Linked DNA regions of Egicoccus sp. AB-alg2. The main gene of each other region encodes a partner of the protein of the gene in region 2 in a complex. Links are inferred from orthologs where the notes say so. Each region holds a gene or a part of one and is shown on either strand. Other genes may lie near its edges. The genes, in order: metK and groL.

Region 1 (7,349 bases), on a different replicon or contig from region 2:
CCGGCGGTCGGGCCGCTGATGGGTGGCGACGCCGGCGCCGGGCGGCTTGTCGAACCCGACGAGGCCTACGCCCGGATCGTCGCCCACCTCCAGGCCACCCGCAGTCGCCGTGACGACCTCGCCGGCCGGCGGGTGCTGGTCACCGCCGGCGGCACCCGGGAGCCGATCGATCCCGTGCGCTTCCTCGGCAACCGCTCCAGCGGGAAGATGGGCTTCGCGGTGGCGGCCGCGGCTGCCGCCCGCGGCGCCAAGGTCGATCTCGTCGCCGCGCCGTCATCGTTGGCGACGCCGCCGGGTGTGGAACGCCACGACGTCACCACGGCGCTCGAGATGCGCGACGCCGTGCTGGCTCGGGTCGACGCGGTCGACGTGGTCGTCAAGGCCGCGGCCGTGGCCGACTTCCGCCCGGCGCAGGCGGCGGCCTCCAAGCTCAAGAAGGCGGCCGGGGCTCCGCGGCTGGAGCTGGTGCCCAACCCGGACATCCTGGCGGAGCTCGGTGCCCGCAAGGCCGGCGGAGGCCTGCGAGCCCTGCTCGTCGGTTTCGCCGCGGAGACCGACGACGTGGAGGCCTACGGGCGCGACAAGCTCGCCCGCAAGAACGCCGATCTGCTCGTCGTCAACGACGTCGGTGCCGCCGACGCCGGCTTCGGGGTCGACACCAACCGCGTCGTGATCCTCGGCCGCGACGGCAGCCGGGTCGAGGTGGCGCTGGCGGCCAAGACGATGGTGGCCGACCGGATCCTCGACGAGGTGGCGGCCCGACTTCGCCAGGGCTGATCCTCGCTAGGCTGGCGCGTCGTCCGCGCCCCGCTCCGTGAGGTGCCGGACGTCCACGTCTGCCAGGAGTACCCGTGTCGCGTCGAAGCCTGTTCACGTCCGAGTCCGTGACCGAGGGGCACCCGGACAAGATGGCCGACCAGATCTCGGACGCCATCCTCGACGCCATCCTGGCCGAGGACCCGCAGGGGCGCGTCGCCTGCGAGACGCTGGTGACGACCGGTCAGGTCATCATCGCCGGCGAGATCTCCACCGAGACCTACGTGGACATCCCCCGCGTCGTGCGCGACACGGTCCTGTCGATCGGCTACGACCACCACGACATGGGCTTCGACGGCAACACCTGTGGGGTTTCGGTCGCCATCGACGAGCAGTCGCCCGACATCGCGATGGGCGTCGACACGGCCTTCGAGTCGCGCACCGGCGAGGACACCGACCCCTACGCGCTGCAGGGCGCCGGCGACCAGGGGATGATGTTCGGCTACGCCACCGACGAGACCCCCTCGTTGATGCCGACGCCGATCTACCTCGCGCACCGGATGGCCCACCGCCTGTCGGACGTGCGCAAGTCGGGCGAGATCCCCTACCTGCGTCCCGACGGCAAGACGCAGGTCACCGTCGCCTACGAGAACGGGGTGCCGAAGGCGATCACGGCGGTTGTCATCTCCACCCAGCACCGCTCGGAGATCGACCTGTCGACACTGCTGCGGCCCGACATCGAGGAACAGGTCATCCAGCCGCTGCTGCCCGACGACATCGACACATCGGACGTGAAGGTCTACGTCAACCCGACCGGCCGGTTCGAGCTGGGCGGTCCGCTGGCGGACGCCGGCCTGACGGGCCGCAAGATCATCGTCGACACCTACGGCGGCATGGCCAGACACGGCGGTGGGGCGTTCTCCGGCAAGGACCCGTCGAAGGTCGACCGATCGGCGGCGTACGCGGTGCGGTGGGTGGCCAAGAACATCGTCGCCGCCGGCCTCGCCAAGCGCGCCGAACTGCAGGTCGCCTACGCGATCGGCGTGGCCTCCCCGGTGTCGCTCAACCTGGAGACCTTCGGGACCGAGCAGGTCGACCCCGACGCGATCCTGCGCGGCGTGCGCGAGGTCTTCGACCTGCGCCCCGCCGCCATCGCCGACGCGCTGGAGCTGCGCAAGCCGGGCTACCGCCAGACCGCGGCCTACGGCCACTTCGGCCGCGAGGGCGACCGGTTCACCTGGGAGCGCACCGACCGCGCCGACGCGCTGCGTCGCGCCGTTCAGTGACGCCGTCGGCGTCGTGACGCCGGGCCCGGACGATCCGGACCGGACCCGTTCGGAAGCCCGCGGGCCGGAGCCGGACCAGCTCGGAGCGGACGGCCCGCCGCGGCGCATCGCCCGGGTCGTCGTCGAGGTGGAGCCGTTCCACCTCGACCGCGCGTTCGACTACCTCGTTCCCGACGACGTCGAGGTGGTGGCGGGCCAGCGGGTGCAGGTCGCGTTCGCGGGCCGGTCCGTGCGCGGCCTGGTCGTCGAGGTGGGCGACCACAGCGAGGTGCCGCCCGCGCGGTTGCGACCGCTGAAACGGCTGCTCGGCGAGCACGTCTGGGTGCGACCGGACGAGCTGGGCCTGCTGCGGTGGGCGGCCGACCGGTACGGGGCGCCGCTGGCCGACGTGGTCCGGCATGCCCTGCCGGCGCGCACGGTGGACGTCGAGCGGCGTGCCGCCGACGCCGGCTGGTTCCCACCCGGCACGGCCCGCCGTCCGCGCCCCGACCCACCGCCGCCGGCCGCCGACGTCGACGCCGCCTGGGCGGTCTACGGCGAGTCGGGCACGGAGCTGCGGGCGGCCGTGGCCGCCGGCGCCGGCTCGTTCCTGTGGCGGCCGCTGCCGGGCGAGGACGTCGCGGCCCGGCTGGCCGAACTCGCGCAGCTGTGTCTGGCCGGCGACCGCGACGTGCTCGTGCTCGTGCCGGATCCGGCCTCGCCGGTCGCGGACGCCGTGGTGGCCGCCGCCGGAGACCTGGCGGTCGACCTGCGGGGCGGGCCGTCGCCGCGGGTGGCCTACCGCCGCTGGCTGGAGGCGCGCTGCGGGATCGCCCGGGTGGTCGTCGGCGAGCGCGGCGCCGTGTGGACGCCGCTGGAGCGGCTCGGGCTGGCCGTGGTGCTCGACGAGGCCAACCCGGCCTACAAGGAGCGGCGCAGCCCCCGCCACCATGCCCGCGACGTCGTGCTGGAGCGGGCCCGCCGCGCCGGCGGGGTCGGCCTGGCCGTCGCCACGGTGCCCAGCGCGGTCGCCTGGCGGCTGCTGCGGGAACGGCGGGTCGCGCCCGTCACGCCGTCGCGGGACGCCGAGCGCGACGCCCGCCCGCGCGTGCGGGTCGACACCGGTGAGGGCGAGCCACGAGCTCGGCTGACGCGGGCGTCCTGGCGGTCCCTGCGCGAAGCGGTACGGGCCGGCAGCTACGGGGTGCTGCTCGCCAGCCGTCGCGGAGAGGGTCGGGCCCTCGTGTGCGGACGCTGCGGGGAGCGGACCGCGTGCCCGGTTTGCGCGTCGTCGCTGGCCCTGCACGGCGCGTCGGTGTCGTGCGACGGCTGCGGGTGGCAGGCGCCCCGCGTGCCGGCCTGCCCCGCCTGCGGCGAGCGGCGCGTCGTACCCTTGGCGGCCGGCGCCGCCCGGCTGGGGGCCGAGCTCCGGCGCGCATTCGACGTGCCGGTGGCGGTCCTGGAGGGCTACGGCCAGCCGGCCCCGGACCCGCCGGCCGTGCTGGTGATGACCCGCGGGTCGGTGCTCGACCGTCCGCCGGGTCCGGTCGGCGCGGTCGTGCTGCCCGACCTCGACGGCTCCCTGCGGCGGCCGTCGCTGGACGCGGCCGAGGACACCCTGCGGCTGGCGATGACCGTCGCCGCATGGACCGTGCACGGCCGCGTCCGCACCTCACCCGGCCTGGTCGTCGCCCAGACCCGCGAACCCGACCATCCCGCGATCGCGGCCCTGGCGGGCTGGGACCCGGGCGCGTTCTGGCGGGCCGAGGTCCAGCAGCGCGCCGCCCTGCGGTTCCCGCCGCTCGCGCACGCATTGCGGCTCGACTTCGGCGCCGACCCGACCGGCGACCTCGAGGCGTTGCGCGCGGCGCTGCCCGCCGGGGACGACCTGCTCGGCCCGGTCCCGGTCGACGGCCGATGGCAGCTGCTGCTGAAGGTCGACGACCGGGCCGCGACCCTGGCCGCGCTGCGGCCGCTGCGCGAGGCGTGGAGCACGGACGACCGCGACGTGCGCCTCGACGTGGATCCGGTCGACGCCTGGTGACCGGCAGGCGGCGCCCGGACCACCGGGGCTGGCGTACGCTTGGCCGCGACGACGACGTCCCAGGAGCACCTCGTGAGCAGGCTCGAGATCCGTATCTTCGGGGACCCCGTGCTGCGTCAGCGCGCTCACGAGGTCGAGGACTTCGACGGCCGCCTCGCCAAGCTGGCCGGCGACATGTTCGACACCATGCGCGCGGCCGAGGGCGTCGGCCTGGCCGCGAACCAGGTCGGCGTGCTCAAGCGGCTGTTCACCTGGGAGGTCCCGCAGGAGGATGGCGACGACCTGGGTGGTGCGGTCGTGAACCCGACCCTGCTCGACGCCTCCGAGGAGGACCTGCAGGACGGCGAGGAGGGGTGTCTGTCGTTCCCCGGCCTGTTCTACCCCGTGCAGCGGCCGCTACGCATCGAGGTCGGCTACCAGGACCTGGGCGGCGACCACCAGAAGGTCCAACTGGAGGGCTACTTCGCCCGCATCTGGTTGCACGAGATGGACCACCTCAACGGCATCCTGTTCGTCGACCACCTCGCCAAGCACGACAAGCAGGAGGCGTTGCGCCGGATCCGGGACTACCGGATCGAGCAGGGGCTCGACGACCCGACGCCGCCGAAGCCGGGCGGCCTGCTGCTCGGCCGTCGCCCGCGCTGATTCGCCGCGCGGTCGGCGCCGCCCCTCGACGCAGCGGTCGCGGGGCCCCGCGTCGCCGTGCCCCGCTGCCCCGACCCGGAGGAGCTCCCCGTGCGTGTCGCGTTCCTCGGCACCCCTGAGGTGGCCGTGCCCGCCCTCGATGCCCTCGTCGCGGCCGGCGACGTCGAGGTGGCCGTGGTCCTCACCAACCCCGACCGTCCGAAGGGCCGCTCGCGGACTCCGGTCGCGCCGCCGGTGAAGCAGGCCGCGCTCGCCCACGGGCTCGAGGTCTGGCAGCCGGCCAAGCCGAGCGAGGTGCTCGACGAGTTCGCCGCGCTGCAGGTGGACGCCTGCGCGGTCGTCGCCTACGGCGCGCTGCTGCCCAAGCGGTTCCTGGAGGCCGGAGGCCGCGGGTTCGTCAACCTGCACTTCTCCCTGTTGCCACGCTGGCGCGGCGCCGCTCCCGTCCAGCACGCCCTGCGGGCCGGCGACGAGAGGACCGGCATCACGACCTTCGTGCTCGACGAGGGCATGGACACCGGCCCGATCCTCGACCGGGTCGTGGTGCCCATCGACCCCGACGAGTCCGCCGGTGACCTGCTCGCCCGTCTGGCACGGCTGGGCGCGCCCGTGCTGGTCGACTCGATCCGGCGACTGGTCGCCGGCGAGGAGCCGGTGGCCCAACCCGCCGAGGGTGCGACGCTGGCGCCGAAGATCACCCCGGACGACGTGCGCATCGACTGGCGGGCGCCGGCCCGCGCGGTCGTCGACCTCGTCCGCAGCGCCGACCCGGCCCCCGGCGCCCACACCACGTGGCGTGGCCGGCGCCTGAAGGTGCTGGCCACCCGCGCCACGGACACGACCGGCGAGCCGGGCACCGTCGTCGCACGCACCGGCGAGGGTGTCGAGGTGGCCGCGGGTGACGGGGCCGTGCTGCTGCGGCGCGTGCAGCCGGAGGGCAAGGCCGCGATGGACGGCGTCGCGTTCGCCAACGGCTACCGGCCCGAGCCGGGCGAACGGCTCGGCGAGTACGCCTCGTGAGCGACGCCGGCCTGCCCGCCCGACGCGCCGCGCTGGCGGCGCTGACCGCCGTCGACGAGGACGACGCGTACGCCAACCTCGCCGTGCCGGCGGCGGTCGACCGGCTCGACGCCGCCCGCGACCGCGCGTTCGCGTCCCACCTGGCCTACGACACGCTGCGCTGGGAAGGCACCCTGGACTGGGCGCTGCAGCAGGTGCTGACACGGCCGCTGGACGCGGTCGAGCCCGCGCTCCGGCGGATCCTGCGACTGGGCGCACTGCAACTGCTGCGCACTTCGGTGCCCTCGCGCGCCGCCGTGTCCACCTCCGTCGCACTGGCGCGGGAGGTCGTGCCCCGCAACCGCGCCAAGGGCGCCGGCGGGTTCGTCAACGGCGTGCTCCGCAACCTCGATCGTCGCCGCGACACCCTGCCGTGGCCGGACGCGGACGCCGAGCCGGTCACCGCGCTCGCACTGACCACCGCCCACCCGGAGTGGGTCGTCAGCGACCTGCTGCACCGCTACGGGCTCGAGCGCACCCGCGCGATCCTGGAGGCCGACGACGCGCCGCCGGGGGTGACGCTGCGCGCCACCGGCGACCGCGACGCGCTGGTCGCCGAGCTGCGCGACGCCGGCCTGGACGCCCGGCCCGGCAGCCTGCCCGAGTCGGTGCGGGTGCCCGGCGCCGATCCGCGCCGGCTGGACGCCGTCCGCGACGGCCGGGCCGCGGTCCAGGACGAGGCGTCGATGCAGGTGGCCCGGGCGACCGGCGCCGGGCCGGGGGAACGGGTGCTGGACCTGTGTGCCGGCCCGGGCGGCAAGAGCGCCCACCTCGCCGCGCTCGTCGGTCCCGCCGGCCGGGTCGTTGCGGTGGAGCTGCATCCCCACCGCGCCAAGCTGGTCGAGCAGGCGGCCGCCCGGCTGGGCGTGGACGTCGACGTCCACGTCGGCGACGCGACCCGCCCGCCGCTGCCCGCCCAGGAGCGCTACGACCGGGTCCTGCTCGACGCGCCGTGCAGCGGGCTGGGCACCGGCCGCCGCCGTCCCGAGGTGCGCTGGCGGCGCCGGCCGGCCGACGCCACGGAGCTGGCCGGGGTGCAGCGCCGCCTCCTCGACGCCGCCGCGGAGCGCGTCGCCGCCGGCGGCACCCTGACCTACGCGGTGTGCACCTGGACGGCGGCGGAGACCGAGCAGGTCGCAGCCTGGTTCGACGACGCCCACGGCAGTGGGTTCGAGCCGGGGGAGCGGCGGCAGCTGCTGCCCGACGCCGACGACACGGACGGGATGTACGTCGCCACCTGGCGACGTCGTGACCAGCCCGACCCCTGAGCGACGCGTCGGCCGAACGCTCGGGCGGCGCGCCGCAGACGCTTGAGCGGGGCACCTCGGCGGCCGATGGTGGGATGACCGTCGCGGCTACGCTGCCGTCAGCGTTCGCCGTGGCCAGAAAGGGCCGTTCCGTGCATGACCTGCGTGTCGCTCCGTCCATCCTGTCGGCCGACTTCGCGCGTCTGGCCGACGAGATCGCGGACGTCGCCCCGGCCGTGTCGATGATCCACGTCGACGTGATGGACGCCCACTACGTGCCCAACCTCACGATCGGCCCGCCGGTGGTGAAGAGCCTGCGGGCGGCGACGCCGC
Region 2 (7,295 bases):
GCCCAGCGCACGAGCGTCTGGATGCCGAGCAGGAGGGCGAAGACCGCGAAGACGACGGCCGCCACGGTCACGAGGTGCAGCGGCGCGGCCGTGAAGGAGGTCAACCCGTCCAGCGCGAGGCGCAGCAGCGACCGGGTGCTCCACCGCGACGTGCGCTCGCCGACGTCACCGACGTCGAATTCCAGGCGTGTCCGCCGGAACCCGATCCAGGTGCTGGTGCCGCGGAAGAACAACACCCGCTCCGGCAGGGAGCAAAGCGCGTCGACCGCCGGCCGGGACAGCAACCGGAAGTCGGAGGCGTTCTGCAGGTCCACGCCCGTGGCGCGCGAGAACAGCCGGTTGAAGCCGCGGGCCGTCACCTGGTGCAGCACTGATTGGCCGGTGCGGGTGCGCTTGACGGCCTCGACGACGTCGGCGCCCGCACGCCACTGGGCGACCATCTGCGGCAGCAGGTCGGGTGGGTGCTGCAGGTCGGCGTCCATGACGACGACGGCTTGCCCGGTCGCCGACTCGAGGCCGGCGATCATCGCGGCTTCCTTGCCGAAGTTCCGCGACAGCCGCAGGCCGTGGACCCGTGGGTCCTGTGCGGCGAGGTCGGTGATGTGCTGCCAGGAGTCGTCCCGCGAGCCGTCGTCGACCAGCAGTACCTCGAAGTCGATGCCGTGCTCGTCGAGGACGGCGGCGACCTGCTTGGCGAAGGCCGCGACGCCGTCGCCCTCGTCGTGGACGGGGCTGACGACGCTGAGCGTCGGTCGCTGACGAGGATCCGGGCTCATGCGTCCGCCTCGCAGAAGGGACGGCCCCACTGTGCCTGGGCACCGTTGCGGACGGCATGACGAAGCCGCTGGTGGTGGCGTTCGTTGCCGTTGACCTCGAAGAACTCCTCGAGCAGGGCGCACCGACGCGCGTCACCCTCGGGCGTGGGCACGAAGGCGAGCATCTCCAGCGCGATGCGGTCGTGCAACGGCGGCTCCGCGGACGTGCGCTCGGCACGGGCGAAGGTCTGGTTGGCAGACACCGTGACGAGACAGACCACCGTAAGCACGGCCGTGCCGGCGGCGACGACAGCGCGGCGGCGAGGCCCGCGATCCCGGCCGGCCAGGGCGAGCAGCCCGGCGACCAACACCATGGCCACGCCCGCGAGCAGCAGGTTGGACTCGCGCCAGCCGTGGCCGAGCGGCCAGCCGTCGAGTGCCCGCTGCTGCACCTCGCGGCTGAGGGCGGTGAGCAACGCCGCGGACAGCGTCGTCACGGCGCCGGTCGCCGCGACCGCCAGCAGTGCCCGACCGCCGACGACCGGCGCCGCGCTCGCCCGGCGTGCCATGACGACCGCGAGCGCGACGATGACGGCCCACACCAGCAGGTCGGCGGCCCGGCTGGTGAGGAACCAGTTCCCGGGGGTGCGTCCGACGGCCACGTCCCAGGCCGACCACGGCAGCCAGGAACCGAGGCGGTTGACCAGCACGCCGGGGACGTCGCTGCTGAGGTGGACCTCCGACTGCGCGTAGCACGTCGTGACGCTGCAGCGCTGGGCGATGTACAGGCGCAGCGGCACGAACACGGCCAGGAAACCGGCCATGCCGGCGCCCAGCTGCCGACCCGCGGCGCTGGCGACGAGGTCGCGGACGGACAGACGCAGCGTCAGCAGCCCGCGGCCGGCCACGGCCAGCACGGCCACCGGCGCGACGAGGTAGGCCAGCTCGTTGAACGACGCCATCGCTGCACCGAGCAGGAACGCGCCGACGACGGCGCCGGTCCCGAGCCGCCGCCGTTCGAAGGGGCCGTGCCGCACGGCGACGAGCGCGACGCCGACGACCACGGCCGCCGTGGAGAAGTACATGTCCGTGAACAGCACCACGGTCGACTGCGAACCGGCGGCGATCAACAGGCCGGCGGCGGCGAGCGGGACGAGGTGGGCGACGGCCGACGGGGGTGCGGCCCGCAACGGCGTTCGCGAGGCGACGGCGGCGGCCAGCAGCGTGCTCAGCACGACCAGCGCGACCATCGACACCGAACCGAGCAGTCGCGACGTGACGTTCGCGGGCAGGGCGAGCAGAAAACTCAGCTCGAAGGTGAGCAGGTCCTGGCTGCGCTCGAGAATCCGTCCCAGCGGCCGGAAGTTGCCGTGGTTGTTGAGGTAGGTCGGCACGCCACGCGCCGTGTCGACGAGCAGCCCCCAGGGCCGACCGTGGTACTCGCCCCCGAAGGCATAGATGTTGAACCGCTTGTCGGCCCGGAAGGCGATACCGAGCAGCGGCAGGGTCGTCAGCAGCGGCAGCACCGCGGCGCGTACGAGCGTGGCCGTCCACGCGGCGCCATGGCCCGACGGCTCGGGGGCCGACGGCTCGGCGTCGGCCCGATCGATCAGCGCGGCCGACGACTCGCCGGCGCCGCGCACACTGCGTTCATCCACCGGTACACGATCCCCCGCTGCGTGGCACGCGCGAAGGGCATCACAGCGGTTCCGTTCGCGACCGTCGTCACCCCGGGCGGGAGAACGGGGTGCGACGGGCATCGAGGACCGCGGTGGCTGCCACGCGCGTCGCGGAGGATACCCGCGGTCGACCGACGGGCGCTGCCGCCACGGGAAAGGCCCCGCCGTGTGGCGGGGCCTTCCCGGTGCGACGTGCTCGCCGCGGGGGCGTGGATCAGAAGTCCATGCCGCCCATGCCGTGGTCGTGGCCACCGGCGGCCGCCTCGTCCTTGGGCTCGGGCTTGTCGGCCACGAGCGCCTCGGTGGTGAGGAGCAGACCGGCGATCGACGCGGCGTTCTGCAGCGCCGAACGGGTGACCTTGGCCGGGTCGATGACGCCGGCCTTGACCAGGTCCTCGTACTCGCCGGTGAGGGCGTTGAGGCCCGAGCCGGGCTCCATGCCGCGGACCTTCTCGACGACGACGGAGCCCTCGAGGCCCGCGTTCGACGCGATCCAGTACAGCGGGGCGGACAGGGCCTGGCGGATGATGCGGGCACCCGTGGCCTCGTCGCTGTCGAGCTCGAGCTTGTCGAGACCGGCCTCGGCCTGCAGCAGCGCGGTGCCACCGCCGGCGACGATGCCCTCCTCGACGGCCGCACGCGTCGCGGACAGAGCGTCCTCGATGCGGTGCTTGACCTCCTTGAGCTCGGTCTCGGTCGCAGCGCCGACCTTCACGACCGCGACGCCGCCGGAGAGCTTCGCGAGGCGCTCCTGGAGCTTCTCGCGGTCCCAGTCGGAGTCGGTCTTCTCGATCTCGGCCTTGATCTGGTTGATCCGGCCGGTGATGTCGTCCTGCGAACCGGCGCCCTCGACGATGGTGGTCTCGTCCTTGGTGATGACCACCTTGCGGGCACGGCCGAGCAGGTCGACGGTGGTGTTCTCGAGCTTGAGACCCACCTCCTCGGAGATGACCTGGCCGCCGGTCAGGATCGCGATGTCCTGCAGCATGGCCTTGCGGCGCTCACCGAAGCCCGGCGCCTTGACGGCGGCCGACTGGAAGGTGCCGCGGATCTTGTTGACGACCAGCGTCGCCAGGGCCTCGCCCTCGAGGTCCTCGGCGATGATGACCAGCGGACGGCCACCCTGCATGACCTTCTCCAGCACCGGGAGCAGGTCCTGCACGGCCGAGATCTTGGAGTTCGCGATGAGGATGTAGGGGTCCTCGAACACGACCTCCATGCGCTCGGGGTCGGTGACCATGTAGGGCGAGATGTAGCCCTTGTCGAACTGCATGCCCTCGACGAAGTCGAGTTCCATGCCGAAGGTCTGCGACTCCTCGACGGTGATCACACCGTCCTTGCCGACCTTGTCCATGGCGTCGGCCAGGATGCGGCCGATGGTCGGCTCGTTGTTGGCCGAGATGGCCGCGACCTGGGCGATCTCGTCCTGGGTCTCGATCTCGCGAGCCTGGTTCGCGATCTCCTCGACGACGCGCTCGACGGCCTTGTCGATGCCGCGCTTGAGCTGCATCGGGTTGGCGCCGGCGGCGACGTTGCGCAGACCTTCCTTCACGATGGCCTGGGCGAGCACGGTGGCGGTGGTGGTGCCGTCACCCGCGACGTCGTTGGTCTTGGTCGCGACTTCCTTGGCCAGCTGGGCGCCCATGTTCTCGTAGGCGTCCTCGAGCTCGACCTCACGAGCGACGGTCACGCCGTCCTTCGTGATCGTGGGAGCGCCCCACTTCTTGTCGATGACGACGTTGCGGCCCTTGGGGCCCAGCGTCACCTTGACGGCATCCGCGAGCTTGTTGACGCCCTTCTCCAGGCGCCGGCGCGCGTCCTCGCTGAAGCTGAGGATCTTCGCCATGCGGTGTCCTCCTAAAAAGGTGGTGTGTCGGGTCCGGTCGGGGCTTGTCAGCCGACGACGGCGAGGATGTCGCGGGCCGACAGGATCAGGTACTCCTGGCCCTCGACCTTGACCTCGGTGCCGCCGTACTTGCTGAACAGCACGGTGTCGCCCGCGGCGACGTCCAGCGGGATGACCTCGCCGGTGGTCTCCGAGCGCTTGCCCGGGCCCACGGCGACGACGGTGCCCTGCTGCGGCTTCTCCTTCGCGGTGTCCGGGATCACCAGACCACTGGCAGTGGTCTGCTCGTTCTCGTCGATGGTGACGATGACCCGGTCATCGAGAGGCTTGATCTTGACCTCGGTGGCGGTGGCCAATGTGCCCTCCCTAGGTCTGTCTTCGGCGGGGTGACGCGAGTCGCGACCCCGTGACGGACGGAAATGTGGGCGCGCTGGAACAGCGCGGGTCCCGGATCCGGGTTCGGTGGCCCGAGGGGCCGGTCCCGAACACCAGCGCGTCAGGTGCGCTGGCACTCCCGGATTCCGAGTGCCAGCGCGGACGCTAGCACTCGCCCTCGAGGAGTGCAAGAGCTGCCCGGCGCACCGACCGCGACGTTGAGGGGCGGGGACTCAACCCCCGCTCCGCCGGCCCGGCCCACCTCGACCGTGCTCCGACCGCCCGCGAGGCATGCGCCGGTCGGCCGCCCGTTCGGCGACAGCTCGCGCAGCCAGAGCGCTCCGTGATCGATCGATTACGAGGCGTTATCGGACTAGGTCGCAAGCCCTCCGAAGGGGCTACCCGCTCTGGCCGACCCGGCCGCCAAGACGGCCGAACGTCAGGGACATTCGCAATCGGCCGCATGGCCGCGAGCCGCTTGAGTGCTCGGTACGCCGCCTAATCCATGGGAGAACGCGGCGTCGGACACCGAACCGCGGTGACCGTACGGGGACGCAGGGACCTCTGGACCAACAAGCGGTCGCCGGAGCCGGCAGTGGGCGCGTACAGGGCGCCGGCTGCCGTCCTCGGGTCCAGAGCGAGCGAGTGGCGAGACCGACCCCGGAACCGACCAGCGCGTCGGCTCCCCGGGAGTCGACGCCGACGCTCGAGAGGTTCTGGCATGACGCACATTCGACGGAGGCACGCCGCCTCCCTCGTCGCGTTGCTGGCGCTGGTGATGGCGGCTTTCGCGCCCGCCCTCGTACCAGCGGCAGCACACGCGGACGACCACGGCACGGAGAGGGACGCGCCCGCCGCCGACGGCGGCACCATCGCGTGGACCGGCAACGGCAGCGACAACCTGCCGTGTCCCGACGGTATCCACTGGGTCTTCACGGCCGGATCCGTGGACAGCGCGCAGTTGACGTTCAACGGGACGACCTACCAGCCGACCAAGCACGTCGGCGCGGTGCACTTCTCGACCCCCGGCGCGAGCTCGGCAGCGGACATCGACGCTTCGGTCTCCTACACCGGCGACACGGGCTCCGGCAACGCCGTGCTGACGATCAGCAACTGCGAGGGGACCGGCGACGACGAGGGCGACGACAACGGCGACGACAACGGCGACGACAACGGCGACGACAAGGGCGACGACAAGGGCGACGACCCGGGTGACGACGAGAAGCCCGCGCCGCTGCGCCTGACCTTCATGCAGGAGTGCCCTGAGGACGTCGAGGAGCGCGACGGCAAGGTCCGCTGGCGCGTCAGCAACCCGAACGACGTCGAGGTGACCTTCACGTACGAGGTGGTCGGCACCGCCATCACCGGCGAGGGCACCGTCGCTGCCGCCTCGACGACCGAGTTCTTCACGGCCTTCGGGAAGCAGACCGTCCGGTTGAAGGTCGACGGCGAACAGGTCGACGTGAAGGCCGGCGGCGACACGTACCGCGACGACTGTGACGTGACGGGCGACGAGCCCGGCGACGACAACGGCGACCAGCCCGGCGACGACGACGGCGACCAGCCCGGCGACGACGACGGCGACCAGCCCGGCGACGACGACGGCGACCAGCCCGGCGACGACAACGGTGACCAGCCCGGCGACGACGACGGCGACCAGCCCGGCGACGACGACGGCGACGAGGGCCCTGAGGCCGGCGTCGACCTCGAGGTGAGCGTGGTCTGCCCGGAGGGTGCCGCCGGCTTCGTGGTGACCGCCCAGGGACGCCACCTCGACACGACCGCCGCGCAGCTGCACGTCGCCCACAGCGGCGCCGCCGCTCCGTTCTGGTCGACCGACGTCGAGCTCGGCGAGGCCGTGCCGTTCGCCTGGCCCCGCGCGGACGACCTGGACCTGCCCACGTTCGTGGTGTGGGTGACGGTCGACGACGTCCGCAGCAACCTGGTCACGCTGGACGTCGACGAGGTCCTCGCGCTCTGCGACGAGGTCCTCGACGAGGTCGTCGACGAGGACGATGACACGAACCGACCCGGCACCGACGCTCCCGACGAGCGTGAGCCGGAGACGGCACTCCCGGTGGTCGTCGACCGCCGGCCGACGCCGACGGTCGCCGTGCCGACGCGCACCGCGGCCGGCCAGCTGCCGCGTACGGGTCTGCCACTGGGCGGCCTCCTCGCGGCCGGGCTCTTCGGCCTGCTGACCGGTGCGGGCCTGCTGTACCGGCGCAGCTGACAGGTCCCCGCTGGTGGCGGAACCGTACGGCTCCGCCACCGGCGGCACCCGTTCCGCTCGTTCTCACGCATGCCGGCCACGGAACGGCTTGACTTCGAGCGACCACCGACCGGGAGACCCCGTGAGCGACACCGTCGTGGACGCCGGCGACGTCGACGTCGCCGTGCGGCTCGCCCTCGGAGCGGATGTCGGCCTCGCCCCCTCCGAGGTCGTGTCCTCGACGGCCCGACCCACGGGCAATCTCGTCGGTGAGCGGCTTCGCGACATCCGTCGGCAGCAGGGGTTGTCCCTCGCCGAAGTGGAGGAACGCAGCGCCGGCCACTGGAAGGCCGTCGTGGTCGGGGCGTACGAACGCGGTGACCGTGCCGTCACGATCTCGCGCCTCGCGGGCCTGGCCGCCTTCTACG

Evidence for each region.
Region 1: the proteins of groL (region 2) and metK are in contact, whole or in part, in a cryo-EM structure (PDB 8P4O), measured with the Escherichia coli proteins. The link is inferred for Egicoccus sp. AB-alg2 from one-to-one orthologs.

Annotation. Positions count from the first base shown.
Region 1 is NZ_JBGUAX010000002.1:44,243-51,591, reverse strand. Bases 1-2,946 are described here. They hold metK (methionine adenosyltransferase), read left to right. Parts: upstream 1-851; coding sequence 852-2,042; downstream 2,043-2,946. Other genes in these bases: ACERM0_RS02835 (hypothetical protein), read left to right, coding at 2,056-2,946; coaBC (bifunctional phosphopantothenoylcysteine decarboxylase/phosphopantothenate--cysteine ligase CoaBC), read left to right, coding at 1-777. Also shown: more of ACERM0_RS02835, read left to right, coding at 2,947-4,065; def (peptide deformylase), read left to right, coding at 4,138-4,710; fmt (methionyl-tRNA formyltransferase), read left to right, coding at 4,801-5,730; 16S rRNA (cytosine(967)-C(5))-methyltransferase RsmB, read left to right, coding at 5,727-7,037; rpe (ribulose-phosphate 3-epimerase), read left to right, coding at 7,169-7,349. UniProt on the Escherichia coli protein: Catalyzes the formation of S-adenosylmethionine (AdoMet) from methionine and ATP.
Region 2 is NZ_JBGUAX010000003.1:56,010-63,304, reverse strand. Bases 1,965-4,856 are described here. They hold groL (chaperonin GroEL), read right to left. Parts: upstream 4,281-4,856; coding sequence 2,649-4,280; downstream 1,965-2,648. Other genes in these bases: groES (co-chaperone GroES), read right to left, coding at 4,328-4,636; ACERM0_RS05610 (hypothetical protein), read right to left, coding at 1,965-2,413. Outside these bases: ACERM0_RS05615 (glycosyltransferase family 2 protein), read right to left, coding at 1-776; more of ACERM0_RS05610, read right to left, coding at 773-1,964; ACERM0_RS05595 (hypothetical protein), read left to right, coding at 5,377-6,888; ACERM0_RS05590 (transcriptional regulator), read left to right, coding at 7,100-7,295.